2 regions of the Streptomyces sp. NPDC058457 genome follow, and region 1 is predicted to be linked to the other one. Evidence: riboswitches for the same ligand, from Rfam matches in the RefSeq annotation. Region 1 holds a riboswitch; the other holds the start of a gene.
The links. Region 1 has a riboswitch for glycine ahead of gcvT (glycine cleavage system aminomethyltransferase GcvT). Riboswitches for the same ligand answer to the same signal wherever they lie in the genome.
Positions count from the first base shown of each region.

Region 2: it holds a riboswitch for glycine, as region 1 does, so the genes downstream of both, gcvP (aminomethyl-transferring glycine dehydrogenase) here and gcvT (glycine cleavage system aminomethyltransferase GcvT) in region 1, are expected to answer to the same signal.

Region 1 is NZ_JBHXLU010000053.1:61,878-68,514, reverse strand. It holds gene iscB (RNA-guided endonuclease IscB) at 1-950, opposite strand, end outside; gene ACFWPS_RS33325 (AAA family ATPase) at 1,478-2,146, opposite strand; glycine riboswitch at 2,348-2,445, shown strand; gene gcvT (glycine cleavage system aminomethyltransferase GcvT) at 2,604-3,731, shown strand; gene gcvH (glycine cleavage system protein GcvH) at 3,830-4,207, shown strand; gene glyA (serine hydroxymethyltransferase) at 4,247-5,509, shown strand; gene ACFWPS_RS33305 (L-serine ammonia-lyase) at 5,566-6,637, shown strand, end outside.
Region 2 is NZ_JBHXLU010000122.1:9,457-16,093, forward strand. It holds gene ACFWPS_RS48995 (DNA polymerase IV) at 1-908, shown strand, start outside; gene ACFWPS_RS49000 (PRC-barrel domain-containing protein) at 1,187-1,567, opposite strand; glycine riboswitch at 1,682-1,775, shown strand; gene gcvP (aminomethyl-transferring glycine dehydrogenase) at 1,955-4,840, shown strand; gene ACFWPS_RS49010 (ABC transporter ATP-binding protein) at 4,906-6,144, opposite strand; gene modB (molybdate ABC transporter permease subunit) at 6,170-6,637, opposite strand, start outside.

The DNA of each region.
Region 1 (6,637 bases):
GCCAGGCCCTGGGTGGTGCGGTTGTACTTGGTACGGCCACCCGACCAGGCCGCTGCAGGCAGCCCGATTCGCGCAAGTTCGTCCCATAGCTGCCAGCGGGTCGCGTTCACGGCGGCCGCGTCTCTCAGCGGCGCCTTTGTCTGGTTGACGATACGCGCCAGTCGAGTCGGCTGTTCCGCCGGGAACTCTTCCACGGGCCGAGCCGCCTTGGCCTGATTACATGCAGCGCAGGCAAGCGTCAGGTTCGAGATGCGATCAGAGCCTCCCCTGCCCTTGGGTTGGATGTGGTCGATCTGAAGCGGGAGCCCGCTCGCTCCGCAGTAGGCGCAGGCGCGCCCCCACTTCTCCAGCAGATACTGACGGGCTTCGAAACCGGCGAGGGTGCCCTGTTGGTACTCGACCCCGTTGAGTGATTCCTTGCCCAGGCCGAGAGCATGTGTGTCAAACGAAACCTTCTCGACGTGGAGCTCGGTGACGGGGAACAGGTTGGCAAGCCGCATGACGTGGCTGAAAGTAGTGTCCACCCGATGCCGCAGGGACGGAGGAAGCCAGCCGCGAGGGCGCGTGCGGTTGGCGAACCGTGGCGCGCGGTAACGCCGGTTGGCACTGCGTCGCCTGCGCCGGTAGGCCGCCCGCTGTTCCATACTCCTGCGGATCTGGGCGCCTCTGTGACAGAGCTCAACGGCATAGAGCCCGCGACGGGTGGTGCTGCTTTCTCCTGGATCAACGTCCCCGGCCACAACGTCGTGGTTGACGGCGATACCGGTTCCCCTGCTGCCGGGGTCGATTCGAAGGGCCACTCCGGACACCTCGGACTCACCCACGGTACGGTCCTTCACGTGGATGGCGAACGGCGTGTGCCGCGCCACTACAGCCCGCCCACCGGCCAGGAGCTTACGGGCCCGTGCGGGATGGCAGGGCATAAGGGGACACCCGTGCCTGTCCAGCACGGCGACCAACGGGGCCGCCGCCCTCGGGGTGGAACTCCTGTTTGTGATGCCACCCTCACGGGTGGCGCTTGCTCCCTCCGCAGTCGCCAAGGCGACCGCTTCGGGGTGTCGCCGTACGCCGGAAGGTGACGTGCGCACGGTCTCCCCTCGCTCATGTTCCGTGTCGGCTGCGCAGTGCTGACGCACAGCGCGTCCACGACCCGTTTCGTCCCTGCTCCCAGGGTGTCTGCGGCCGTGGATTCCAGAGCCCGCCGCTGAGGAAGCACGACGGGGTGGGTCTGCTCACCCGCACGGAACGTAGCCACCGAACACCTCCATTCCCGGTGACTCGAACTGGTCAGCCCTGGGCCTGGCCGTCTCAGACGGACACGCCCCGGCTCAGAGGCCGGGGAGCGGCTGACCTGCCTACCGCCTGCACACGAAACCCCAAGGTGAGGTCTCTCGGACTCGGACCGGAAGATCGAATCTTGCCGCGCAAGGTCATGTGAGTAGCGAATTTGATCAGCCGCTTTGATCGGCATGCCCTCTCAGCCGGTGAAGCCGATGCCGCGCAACTCGTCCGCCGCGTCCCGGTCGAGGAGCACCGCCGAGCCGACGCCCTCGGGCAGCTTCCCCCTCTCCACCGCGCGCAGCAGCCGGCCGGCCGCCCGGCGATGGCGCAGGAAGGCGTACCGGGAGACGCCCCGGCCGCGCTCGCGCTGGCCGTCCAGTGCCGTGCCGGCGGTGACGTCCAGGAGGAGCAGGTGCAGGGTGCCGCCGCGGCGGCGGGCCTCCCGGGCCAGCCAGTCGCGCACCCAGGCCTGCGTACCGCAGTCGTGCACGACCACGCCCTCGCCGGAGCCGAGGGCCCGGCGCAGCCCGGCGTAGTGGGCGAGGCGGACCAGCGGGCGGTAGACGGCGTAGGGCAGGAGCCGGGCCAGGCGGGCGTCCCAGCGGTCGCGGGTGTCCTGGGAGTCGATACGGATGCCCTGGACGGTGCGGTGCATCAGGGTGGACTTGCCGCTGCCGGGCAGCCCGGTGACCACCACCAGGTCACGGGGGCCGAAGAGCAGGCCGTGCGGGCTGTGCCCGGCGCGGTCGCGCAGGTCGCGGACGACCGGTGCGGGGAGCTCGTCGCACCGCTCGCGGGCCGGGGCCGTCGGCTGCTGGGGCAGGGCTAGGCCCGTCGTCGTCGCGTATGCCGTGGTCCTTGTCACCGTGACCGTCCTCCCTGGGGGTTCAGGAAAGGTTCTCCCCAGTTAATGTAAAGAGAAGGTAATGCACGGTCTCTCGCGGTTCCGTGCGCGTCCGGCAACAGCCCGGCTACAAAGAGGGAGGACGGAGGGAGCGGCAGGTCCGGTCTGCCGTGCGGCCGGGCGGCGTGCAATGATGTCCGCGCCAACTGCATACCGGCCGTTTGAATCCGCGCGGGAGAGTCCCCAGCCGTCTTCGCTGGGGCGCCGAAGGAGCAAGTCCCTCCCTTGAATCTCTCAGGCCCCGTTACCGCGCGGGCGAGGCACATCTGAAAAGCGGGCCGCTGTGTCAGTGGCCCCACCCAAGGTGCAAGCCGTGATCACGTCCGTGGTCAGGGCGAACCTCTCAGGTTCCGATGACAGATGGGGAGGACAGCCCTCGCCTGTCATGCCCTCGGGACCTCTGGGAGACGACCGACCGATGAGCAGTACCGATTCCGCCGCACCCCGCCGCACCGCGCTCGACGCCCTGCACCGCTCGCTCGGTGCGACCATGACCGACTTCGCCGGCTGGGACATGCCCCTGCGCTACGGCTCCGAGCGCGACGAGCACGTCGCGGTTCGGACCAGGGCCGGGCTCTTCGACCTCTCGCACATGGGCGAGATCACCGTGACCGGCCCGCGCGCGGCCGACCTGCTGAACCACGCCCTGGTGGGGAACATCGCCTCCGTCGGCGTGGGCCGCGCCCGCTACACCATGATCTGCCGGGCCGACGGCGGCATCCTGGACGACCTGATCGTCTACCGCCTCGCCGCGACCGAGTACCTGGTCGTCGCCAACGCCTCCAACGCCCAGGTCGTCCTCGACGCGCTCGTGGAGCGTTCCGCCGGGTTCGACGCCGAGGTCCGCGACGACCGCGACGCGTACGCGCTGATCGCCGTACAGGGCCCCGAGTCGCCCGGGATCCTCAAGTCGCTCACCGACGCGGACCTGGACGGTCTGAAGTACTACGCCGGCCTGCCCGGCACCGTCGCCGGCGTCCCGGCGCTGATCGCGCGCACCGGCTACACCGGCGAGGACGGCTTCGAGCTGTTCGTGAAGCCGGAGCACGCGGTGGAGCTGTGGCAGGCGCTGGCCGAGGCGGGTTCCCCGGTGGGTCTGGTCCCCTGCGGGCTGTCCTGCCGGGACACCCTCCGCCTGGAGGCGGGCATGCCGCTGTACGGGCATGAGCTGACCACGGAGCTCACCCCCTTCGACGCCGGGCTCGGCCGGGTGGTGAAGTTCGAGAAGGAGGGCGACTTCGTCGGCCGCGAGGCGCTCGCCGAGGCCGCCGCCCGCGCTGCCGAGAACCCGCCGCGCGTCCTGGTCGGCCTGGTCGCCGAGGGCCGCCGGGTGCCCCGCGCCGGATACCCGGTCGTCGCCGGCGGCGAGGTGATCGGCGCGGTCACCTCCGGTGCCCCCTCTCCCACCCTGGGCCGCCCGATCGCCATGGCGTACGTCGACGCGGCGCACTCGGCGCCGGGCACGGCGGGCGTCGGCGTGGACATCCGGGGCAGCCACGAGCCGTACGAGGTCGTGGCGCTGCCGTTCTACAAGCGCCAGAAGTAGCCACCGGGCGTGACCCTGCGCACATCCCCGCAGGTCACGTACGTCTCCAGCCTTCCCCCCTTCACCAGCACTTCCTCGCGTACAGGAGAATTCAAGCCATGAGCAACCCCCAGCAGCTGCGTTACAGCAAGGAGCACGAGTGGCTGACGGCCGCCGAGGACGGCGTGGCGACGGTCGGTATCACGGAGCACGCGGCCAACGCGCTCGGTGACGTCGTCTTCGTCCAGCTCCCGGCGGTCGGCGACACGGTGACCGCGGGCGATTCCTGCGGCGAGCTGGAGTCGACCAAGTCGGTGTCCGACCTGTACGCGCCGGTCACCGGTGAGATCACCGCGGTCAACGAGGACGTCGTCGAGGACCCGTCCCTGGTGAACTCGGCCCCCTTCGAGGGCGGCTGGCTGTTCAAGGTGCGCGTCACGGACGAGCCGGGCGACCTGCTCTCCGCCGACGAGTACACCGCCTTCACCACCGGCTGAGAGCCGCCGCAGACCCCGGCCTAGGAGTCGTAGAAACAGATGTCCGTTCTGAACACGCCCCTGCACGAGCTCGACCCCGAGGTAGCCGCCGCGGTCGACGCCGAGCTGGCGCGCCAGCAGTCCACCCTGGAGATGATCGCCTCGGAGAACTTCGCTCCGCTGGCGGTCATGGAGGCGCAGGGCTCGGTCCTCACCAACAAGTACGCCGAGGGCTACCCGGGCCGCCGCTACTACGGCGGCTGCGAGCACGTCGACGTCACCGAGCAGATCGCCATCGACCGGGTGAAGGAGCTGTTCGGCGCCGAGTACGCCAACGTGCAGCCGCACTCCGGTGCCTCCGCCAACCAGGCGGCCCTGTTCGCGCTGGCCCAGCCCGGAGACACCATCCTGGGTCTGGACCTCGCGCACGGCGGCCACCTCACCCACGGCATGCGGCTGAACTTCTCCGGCAAGCAGTTCAATGTCGTGGCCTACCACGTGGACGACTCCGGCCTGGTCGACATGGCCGAGGTGGAGCGGCTCGCCAAGGAGCACCGGCCGAAGGTGATCATCGCGGGCTGGTCGGCGTACCCGCGCCAGCTGGACTTCGCGGAGTTCCGCCGGATCGCCGACGAGGTCGAGGCGTACCTGTGGGTCGACATGGCCCACTTCGCCGGCCTGGTGGCCGCCGGTCTGCACGAGAACCCGGTGCCGTACGCCGACGTGGTCACCTCCACCACCCACAAGACGCTGGGCGGCCCGCGCGGCGGCATCATCCTGGCCCGCAAGGACTTCGCGAAGAAGCTGAACTCGTCCGTCTTCCCGGGCTTCCAGGGCGGCCCCCTGGAGCACGTGATCGCGGCGAAGGCGGTCTCCTTCAAGGTCGCCGCCTCGGAGGACTTCAAGGAGCGCCAGCGTCGTACGGTGGAGGGTGCGCGCATCCTGGCGGAACGCCTCACCGCCGCCGACGCCCGCGAGGCCGGCGTGAACGTCCTCTCCGGTGGTACGGACGTCCACCTGATCCTCGTGGACCTGCGCGCGTCCGAGCTGGACGGGCAGCAGGCCGAGGACCGTCTCCACGAGGTCGGCATCACGGTCAACCGCAACGCCGTCCCCAACGACCCGCGGCCGCCGATGGTCACCTCGGGTCTGCGGATCGGCACCCCGGCGCTGGCCACCCGCGGCTTCACGGCCGAGGACTTCGCCGAGGTCGCGGACGTGATCGCCGAGACGCTGAAGCCGTCCTACGACGCGGCGGCCCTGAAGGCCCGGGTCACGGCCCTGACCGACAAGCACCCGCTGTACCCCGGTCTCGACAAGTAGTTCCCTGGTGGGGGCACCCGATGGCGTGTGCCCCCGCCCTTTCCCGAGGAGTTCCCGTGGCCATCTCGGTCTTCGACCTGTTCTCGATCGGCATCGGCCCGTCGAGCTCCCACACCGTCGGCCCGATGCGTGCGGCCCGTATGTTCGCCCGCCGGCTGCGCAACGAGGGGCTGTTGGAGTCCGTCACGTCGATACGCTGCGAGCTGTACGGCTCCCTCGGCGCGACCGGCCACGGCCACGGCACCCCGAAGGCGGTGCTGCTCGGCCTGGAGGGCGCCTCGCCGCGCACGGTGGACGTGGAGACGGCGGACGACCGCATCGAGGCGATCAAGAGCACGGGACGCCTGTCGCTGCTCGGTGAGCACGAGATCGCGTTCTCCTTCGACGGCGACCTGAAACTCCACCGCCGCAAGACACTCCCGTACCACGCGAACGGCATGACCGTGTGGGCGTACGACGCGTCCGGGGCGGAACTCCTCGCCAAGACGTACTACTCGGTCGGCGGCGGGTTCGTCGTCGACGAGGAGGCGGTCGGCGCGGACCGCATCAAGCTGGACGACACCGTCCTGAAGTACCCCTTCCGCACCGGCGACGAGCTGCTCCGCCTGACGCAGGAGACGGGTCTCTCGATCTCCGCGCTGATGCTGGAGAACGAGCGGGCCTGGCGCACCGAGGACGAGATCCGCGCGGGCCTGCTGGACATCTGGCGGGTGATGCGGGCGTGCGTGTCCCGCGGCATGTCCCGTGAGGGCATCCTGCCGGGCGGGCTCCGGGTGAAGCGGCGGGCCGCCGTGACCGCCCGCCAGCTGCGCGCCGAGGGCGACCCGTTGGCGCACGCGATGGAGTGGATCACGCTCTACGCGATGGCCGTGAACGAGGAGAACGCGGCCGGCGGCCGGGTGGTGACCGCGCCCACGAACGGCGCGGCCGGCATCATCCCCGCCGTCCTGCACTACTACGTCAACTTCGTCCCCGGCGCCGACGAGGACGGGGTGGTCCGCTTCCTCCTCGCCGCCGGCGCGATCGGCATGCTCTTCAAGGAGAACGCGTCCATCTCGGGCGCCGAGGTCGGCTGCCAGGGCGAGGTCGGCTCGGCCTGCTCGATGGCGGCGGGCGCCCTCGCCGAGG
Region 2 (6,637 bases), on a different contig from region 1:
AGATCGCCTCCGAGCAGGCCAAGCCCGACGGGCTGGTGCTGATCGAGCCGGGCACGGAGCGGGCGATGCTGGGGCCGATGCCGGTGCGGACCCTGCCGGGGGTGGGGCCGGCGACCGGGGACCATCTGCGGCGGGCCGGGATCACCACGGTCGACGAGATCGCCGAGGCCGGGGAGGACGAACTCGTCCGGCTGCTCGGCAAGGCCCACGGGCACGCCCTGTACGCGATGGCGCTCGCGCACGACGAGCGGCCCGTGGTGGCCGAGCGGGAGACCAAGTCGGTGTCGGTCGAGGACACCTATGACGTGGACATCCACGACCGGCTGCGGGTGGGTCTCGAGGTACAGCGGCTGGCCGACCGGTGCGTGCGGCGGCTGCGCGGGGCCGGGCTGTCGGGGCGGACCATCGTGCTGAAGGTACGGCGGTACGACTTCTCGACGCTCACCCGGTCGGAGACGTTGCGGGGGCCGACCGACGACCCGGCGGTGGTGCGGGAGGCGGCCGCGCGGCTGCTGGACTCGGTGGACACGACGGGGGGTGTGCGGTTGCTGGGCGTGGGGGTGTCCGGGCTGGCCGACTACACGCAGGAGGATCTGTTCGCGCAGGCGGCGGCCGCTGGGGAGGGGGCGGTGGACTTTGCGGCGGAGGAGGACGTGGCGGAGCCGGTCGCCGAGGAGCAGGTGGTTGCCGAGCGGCGGTGGCCCGCGGGGCACGATGTGCGGCATGCCGAGTACGGGCACGGATGGGTGCAGGGGAGTGGGCTGGGGCGGGTGACAGTGCGGTTCGAGACGCCGGGGACGGTGGGACCGGGGAGAGTGCGGACGTTTCGGGTTGAGGACCCTGAGCTGGAGCCTGCGGAGCCGTTGCCCTTGGTGCCCGGGGTTTCGGCGGACGGGGTGCGTGCGTGACCATGGGTGGGGGCTGGGCGGGGGGGGGCACGCTCACCGGCGCTGGCCGGGTGCCTCCCCCAGCCTTCGGCCGGGGGGACCCCCAGCGCCCACCCGTGCCGCCCTGGGGGCACCTCCCAGGCCCTTAAGGCGCTGGGGGAGGCACGACTGCCCGCAGCTGGGTAGCTGGGACGGGCGGCTGGGCAGCGCCCCGTAAGGGGCGCTGGGGGTACCCCCGGCCGAAGGCTGGGGGAGGAACTGCGCGAGCAACCCCCACCGGCCCGCGGCCGCCGTCGGCCTCACGCGCCCGCGTCCTCCGTTCCCGCCAGCTTGCCGAAGTCGTGGTCCGGGTGGTCGTGGGGCGGGGGAGTCGTGTCCAGGCCGTAGTGGTGGTAGAGCTGGAGTTCCTGTTCGGGGGAGAGATGGCGGCCCACGCCGAAGTCGGGGGCGTCCTTGATCAGGGACCGGTCGAAGGGGACGTGCAGGGTGCCCTCGACCAGTTTGCTGGGCTCCAGGGGCACGAAGGCGTCCCGGGAGAACAGGCCGGTGCGTATGGCCGCCCACTCCGGCACGCCCGTCGCATCGTCGAGGTACACCTCGTCGATCGTGCCGATCTTCGTGCCGTTGCGGTCGAACGCCTTGCGGCCGATCAGGTTGCGCGGATCGATGTCGGTCTGCACGGGCCCTCCACTTGGTCGCAACTCATCCGTAAGCACTACAAAAGAGCACATTGAAGGAGGCGGCCACTCGAAGACCCTGGCGTTGCCCTCGCTGGTAGGCTGGCAGGCGGCTGCTGACCCCGTGCGGGAGAGTCCTCCGGGCAACCGGAGGCGCCGAAGGAGCAAATCCTCCCCGGAATCTCTCAGGCCCACGTACCGCACGGACGAGGTCACTCTGGAAAGCAGGGCGGACGTCGAAGGTGTCCGCCCTCACCGACGGTGAAAGCCGGGAGACCGCAGGGGCGGCACCGGTGAAGCTCTCAGGTTGAGATGACAGAGGGGGAGGCCGTCGGGGTACCCGCGCCGGGGTACCCCTCGAAGGTCGCGTCAGACCAGGAGGCCTCCGCAATGACCGCCCAGCGTATTCCGCTCTCAGAGCTTGAGCAGGGTATCCCCTTCGAGCAGCGCCATATCGGGCCCGATCACGAGGCTCGGGCCAAGATGCTCGCCCAGGTCGGGTACGGCTCGCTCGACGAGCTGACCGCCGCCGCCGTGCCGGACGTGATCAAGAACGCCGACCGCCTGGAGCTGCCGGGCGCCCGGACCGAGGCCGAGGTGCTGGCCGAGCTGCGGTCGCTGGCCGACCGGAACCAGGTGCTCGACTCGATGATCGGGCTGGGGTACTACGGGACCTTCACGCCGCCCGTCATCCTGCGCAACGTGATGGAGAATCCGGCCTGGTACACGGCCTACACGCCCTACCAGCCGGAGATCTCCCAGGGCCGGCTGGAAGCGCTGCTGAACTTCCAGACCGTGGTCGCCGACCTCACCGGGCTGCCCACCTCCGGTGCCTCGCTGCTCGACGAGGGCACGGCCGCCGCCGAGGCCGTGGCCCTGTCGCTGCGCATGGGCAAGAACAAGAAGGGCGTCTTCGTCGTCGACGCGGACGCGCTGCCGCAGACCATCGCCGTGATCCAGACCCGCGCCGAGCCGACGGGCGTGGAGGTCGTGGTCGCCGACCTCGCCGACGGCATTCCGGCGGACCTCGCCGCCCGTGAGATCAACGGCGTGCTCGTCCAGTACCCCGGCGCCTCCGGTGCCGTACGGGACATCAAGGGCGTCATCGAGCAGGCCCACGAAGCCGGCGCGCTCGTCACCGTCGCCGCCGACCTGCTCGCGCTGACCCTGCTGACCTCGCCGGGCGAGCTCGGGGCCGACATCGCCGTCGGCACCACCCAGCGGTTCGGCGTGCCGATGGGCTTCGGCGGGCCGCACGCCGGTTACATGGCGGTCCGCGAGAAGTTCGCGCGCAGCCTGCCCGGCCGGCTCGTGGGCGTCTCCGTGGACGCCGACGGGAACAGGGCGTACCGGCTGGCGCTGCAGACCCGCGAGCAGCACATCCGGCGTGAGAAGGCCACCAGCAACATCTGCACCGCGCAGGTGCTGCTCGCCGTGATGGCCGGCATGTACGCCGTCTACCACGGGCCCGAGGGGCTCAAGGCCATCGCCCAGCGGACGCACCGGTACGCCACGATCCTCGCCGCGGGGCTCAAGGCCGGCGGTGTCGGGATCGTCCACGGCGCCTACTTCGACACCCTGACCGCCCACGTGCCCGGCAAGGCCGCCGAGATCGTCGCCGCCGCCCGCCAGGGCGGCGTCAACCTGCGGCTCGTCGACGCCGACCACGTCTCCATGGCCTGCGACGAGACCACCACCCGCGCCCAGCTGGGCGCCGTCTGGTCGGCCTTCGGCGTCGAGGGCGACGTCGAGGCGCTGGACGCCGTCGCCGAGGACACGCTGCCCGAGGCGCTGCTGCGCGCCGACGGCTACCTGACCCACCCCGTCTTCCAGCAGTACCGCTCCGAGACCGCGATGCTGCGCTATCTGCGCCGGCTCGCGGACCGGGACTACGCGCTGGACCGCGGCATGATCCCGCTGGGCTCCTGCACCATGAAGCTCAACGCGACCACCGAGATGGAACCGGTCACCTGGCCCGAGTTCGGCCAGCTGCACCCGTTCGCGCCCGCCGAGCAGGCACAGGGCTACCTGACCCTCATCCGCGAGCTGGAGGAGCGGCTCGCCGAGGTCACCGGGTACGACAAGGTGTCGCTGCAGCCCAACGCCGGATCGCAGGGCGAGCTGGCCGGGCTGCTCGCCGTTCGCGCGTACCACCGCGCCAACGGTGACGCGCAGCGGACCGTGTGCCTGATTCCGTCGTCGGCCCATGGGACCAATGCCGCGAGTGCCGTGATGGCGGGCATGAAGGTCGTCGTCGTGAAGACCGCCGAGGACGGCGAGATCGACGTCGCGGACCTGCGGGCGAAGATCGAGCAGCACCGCGACGAGCTCGCCGTGCTGATGATCACCTACCCGTCCACGCACGGTGTGTTCGAGGAGCACGTCGCCGACATCTGCGCGCAGGTGCACGAGGCCGGCGGCCAGGTGTACGTCGACGGGGCCAACCTCAACGCCCTGGTCGGGGTCGCCAAGCCGGGTCACTTCGGCGGGGACGTCTCGCACCTCAACCTGCACAAGACCTTCTGCATCCCGCATGGCGGCGGCGGTCCCGGTGTCGGTCCCGTGGCGGTGCGCGCGCACCTCGCGCCGTACCTGCCGAACCACCCGCTGCAGCCCGCCGCCGGGCCGGAGACGGGCGTCGGGCCGATCTCGGCCGCGCCGTGGGGCTCGGCGGGGATCCTGCCGATCTCGTGGGCGTACGTCCGGCTGATGGGCGGCGAGGGACTGAAGCGGGCCACCCAGGTGGCCGTGCTCAGCGCCAACTACGTCGCCAAGCGGCTGGAGCCGCACTTCCCCGTGCTCTACACCGGGCCCGGCGGGCTCGTCGCGCACGAGTGCATCATCGACCTGCGGCCGCTGACCAAGGCGACCGGAGTGAGCGTCGACGACGTCGCCAAGCGGCTCATCGACTACGGCTTCCACGCGCCGACGATGTCCTTCCCGGTGGCCGGCACGCTGATGATCGAGCCGACCGAGTCCGAGGACCTCGGCGAGCTGGACCGGTTCTGCGAGGCGATGATCGCCATCCGTGCGGAGATCGACAAGGTCGGGGCGGGGGAGTGGCCGGCCGACGACAACCCGCTGCGTGGTGCTCCGCACACCGCCGGTGCGCTGGGCGGCGAGTGGAAGCACGCGTACGGGCGGGAGGAGGCCGTCTTCCCCGCCGGGGTGTCCGCCGCCGACAAGTACTGGCCGCCGGTCCGCCGGATCGACCAGGCCTTCGGTGACCGGAACCTGGTGTGCTCGTGCCCGCCGTTGGACGCGTACGAGGACTGACGCACAGGGTTCGGCTTTGTCGGCAGAGGCCCCGCTTCGGCGGGGCCTCTGCCGTGTGGTGCTCGCTACGCCGGGTACGCGTGCGTCTGGGCCGCCTTCACCGTCGCCCAGACCGGGGCGCCCGGGTGCAGGTCCAGCTCGGCGGCGGCGACCGTGGTGAGGTCGGCGGCGAGGGCGAGCTCGCCTGTCAGGTCGGCGCGGATCTGGTCGCCGTGGGTCTCCAGGCCGGCGACCTCGCAGCGCCAGAGGTTACGGGCGCTGGCACCCGTGGGGCGGTCCCGGAAGAGGGTGACGGCGCTCGGCGGGAACGCGACGAAGACGTCACCGGCGAGGTCCTCGGTGGTGGTGATCGCGGGGCCCGCGGCCAGCTCGACCGTGTGGCCCTCGGCCCGGCCCCGGTAGAGGTTGAGGCCGACGAGGTGGGCGATGTAGTCGGTGCGGGGGTGGCGGGCGATGTCGGCGGGGGTGCCCTCCTGGACGACCTTGCCGTCTTCGATGACGATCAGGCGGTCGGCCAGCACCATGGCGTCCAGCGGGTCGTGCGTGACCAGGACCGCGACCGCCTCGAACTCGGCCAGGTGGCGGCGGAGTTGGGAACGTACGTCCAGGCGGGTGCGGGCGTCGAGGGCGGCGAGCGGTTCGTCCAGGAGCAGCAGCCGGGGGCTGGTGGCCAGGGCGCGGGCCAGGGCGACGCGCTGGGCCTGGCCGCCGGAGAGACGGCGGGGTTTGACGCCGGCGTGTTCGGTGAGGCCCATGCGGTCGAGCCAGGCGGCCGCCTGGGTGCGGGCCTCGGCCTTCGTCGCGCCGTGGCAGCGGGGGCCGAAGGCGACGTTGTCGAGGGCCGTGAGGTGGGGGAAGAGGAGGTAGTCCTGGAAGACGACGCCCACGGGGCGGGATTCGGGGGGTGTGCGGTCCAACTCCGTGCCGTCGAGGCGGAGGTGGCCGGTGGTGAGGGGGGTGAGGCCGGCGAGGGCGCGGAGGGCGGTGGTCTTTCCGGCGCCGTTGGGGCCGAGGAGGGCGACGACCTCGCCGGGGGCGGCGGTGAGGGTGATGTCCAGGTGGAAGGTGGGGCGGGTGACGACGAGGTGGGCGTGGAGGCCGTGGGTGGTCGGGTGCGTGGTCGGGTGCGGGTGCGTGGTGGGTACCCGGCCTCCGGCCGGGTTGGGGTTCCCACCCGCACCACCCGTGCGGCTATCAGTGTCGGGTGCGGGTGGCCCCTGTGGGGGCTGCACACCGTCGGCGGCCGCGGGCAGTCCGTGGGGTGGTAGTGCGTCGTCTGCTGCTGTGGGGTGTGGGTTTGTCATCGGGGCGTCGTCCAGCGGGTCGTCCTCATGATGCCGTCATCCAACGATCCCGCAATGCCGCCAGCACCGCGATCGACACCGTCAGCAGCACCAGGCTGAGCGCGATCGCCGCGTCGGGGTCGTTCTGCAGGGCGAGGTAGACGGCGAGCGGCATGGTCTGGGTGCGGCCGGGGAAGTTGCCGGCGAACGTGATCGTCGCTCCGAACTCGCCGAGCGCGCGCGCCCAGGCCAGCACCGCGCCGGCCGCGATGCCCGGGGCGATGAGCGGGAGCGTGACCCGGCGGAACGCCGTGAAGCGGGAGGCGCCCAGGGTGGTGGCCGCCTCCTCGTAGCGGGGGTCGGCGGCGCGGAGCGTGCCCTCGACGCTGATCACCAGGAACGGCATGGCCACGAAGGACTCGGCGACGACGACCCCGGCGGTGGTGAACGGGAGGGTGATGCCGAACCAGGCGTCCAGCCACTGGCCGACCACCCCGTTGCGGCCGAGGGCGAG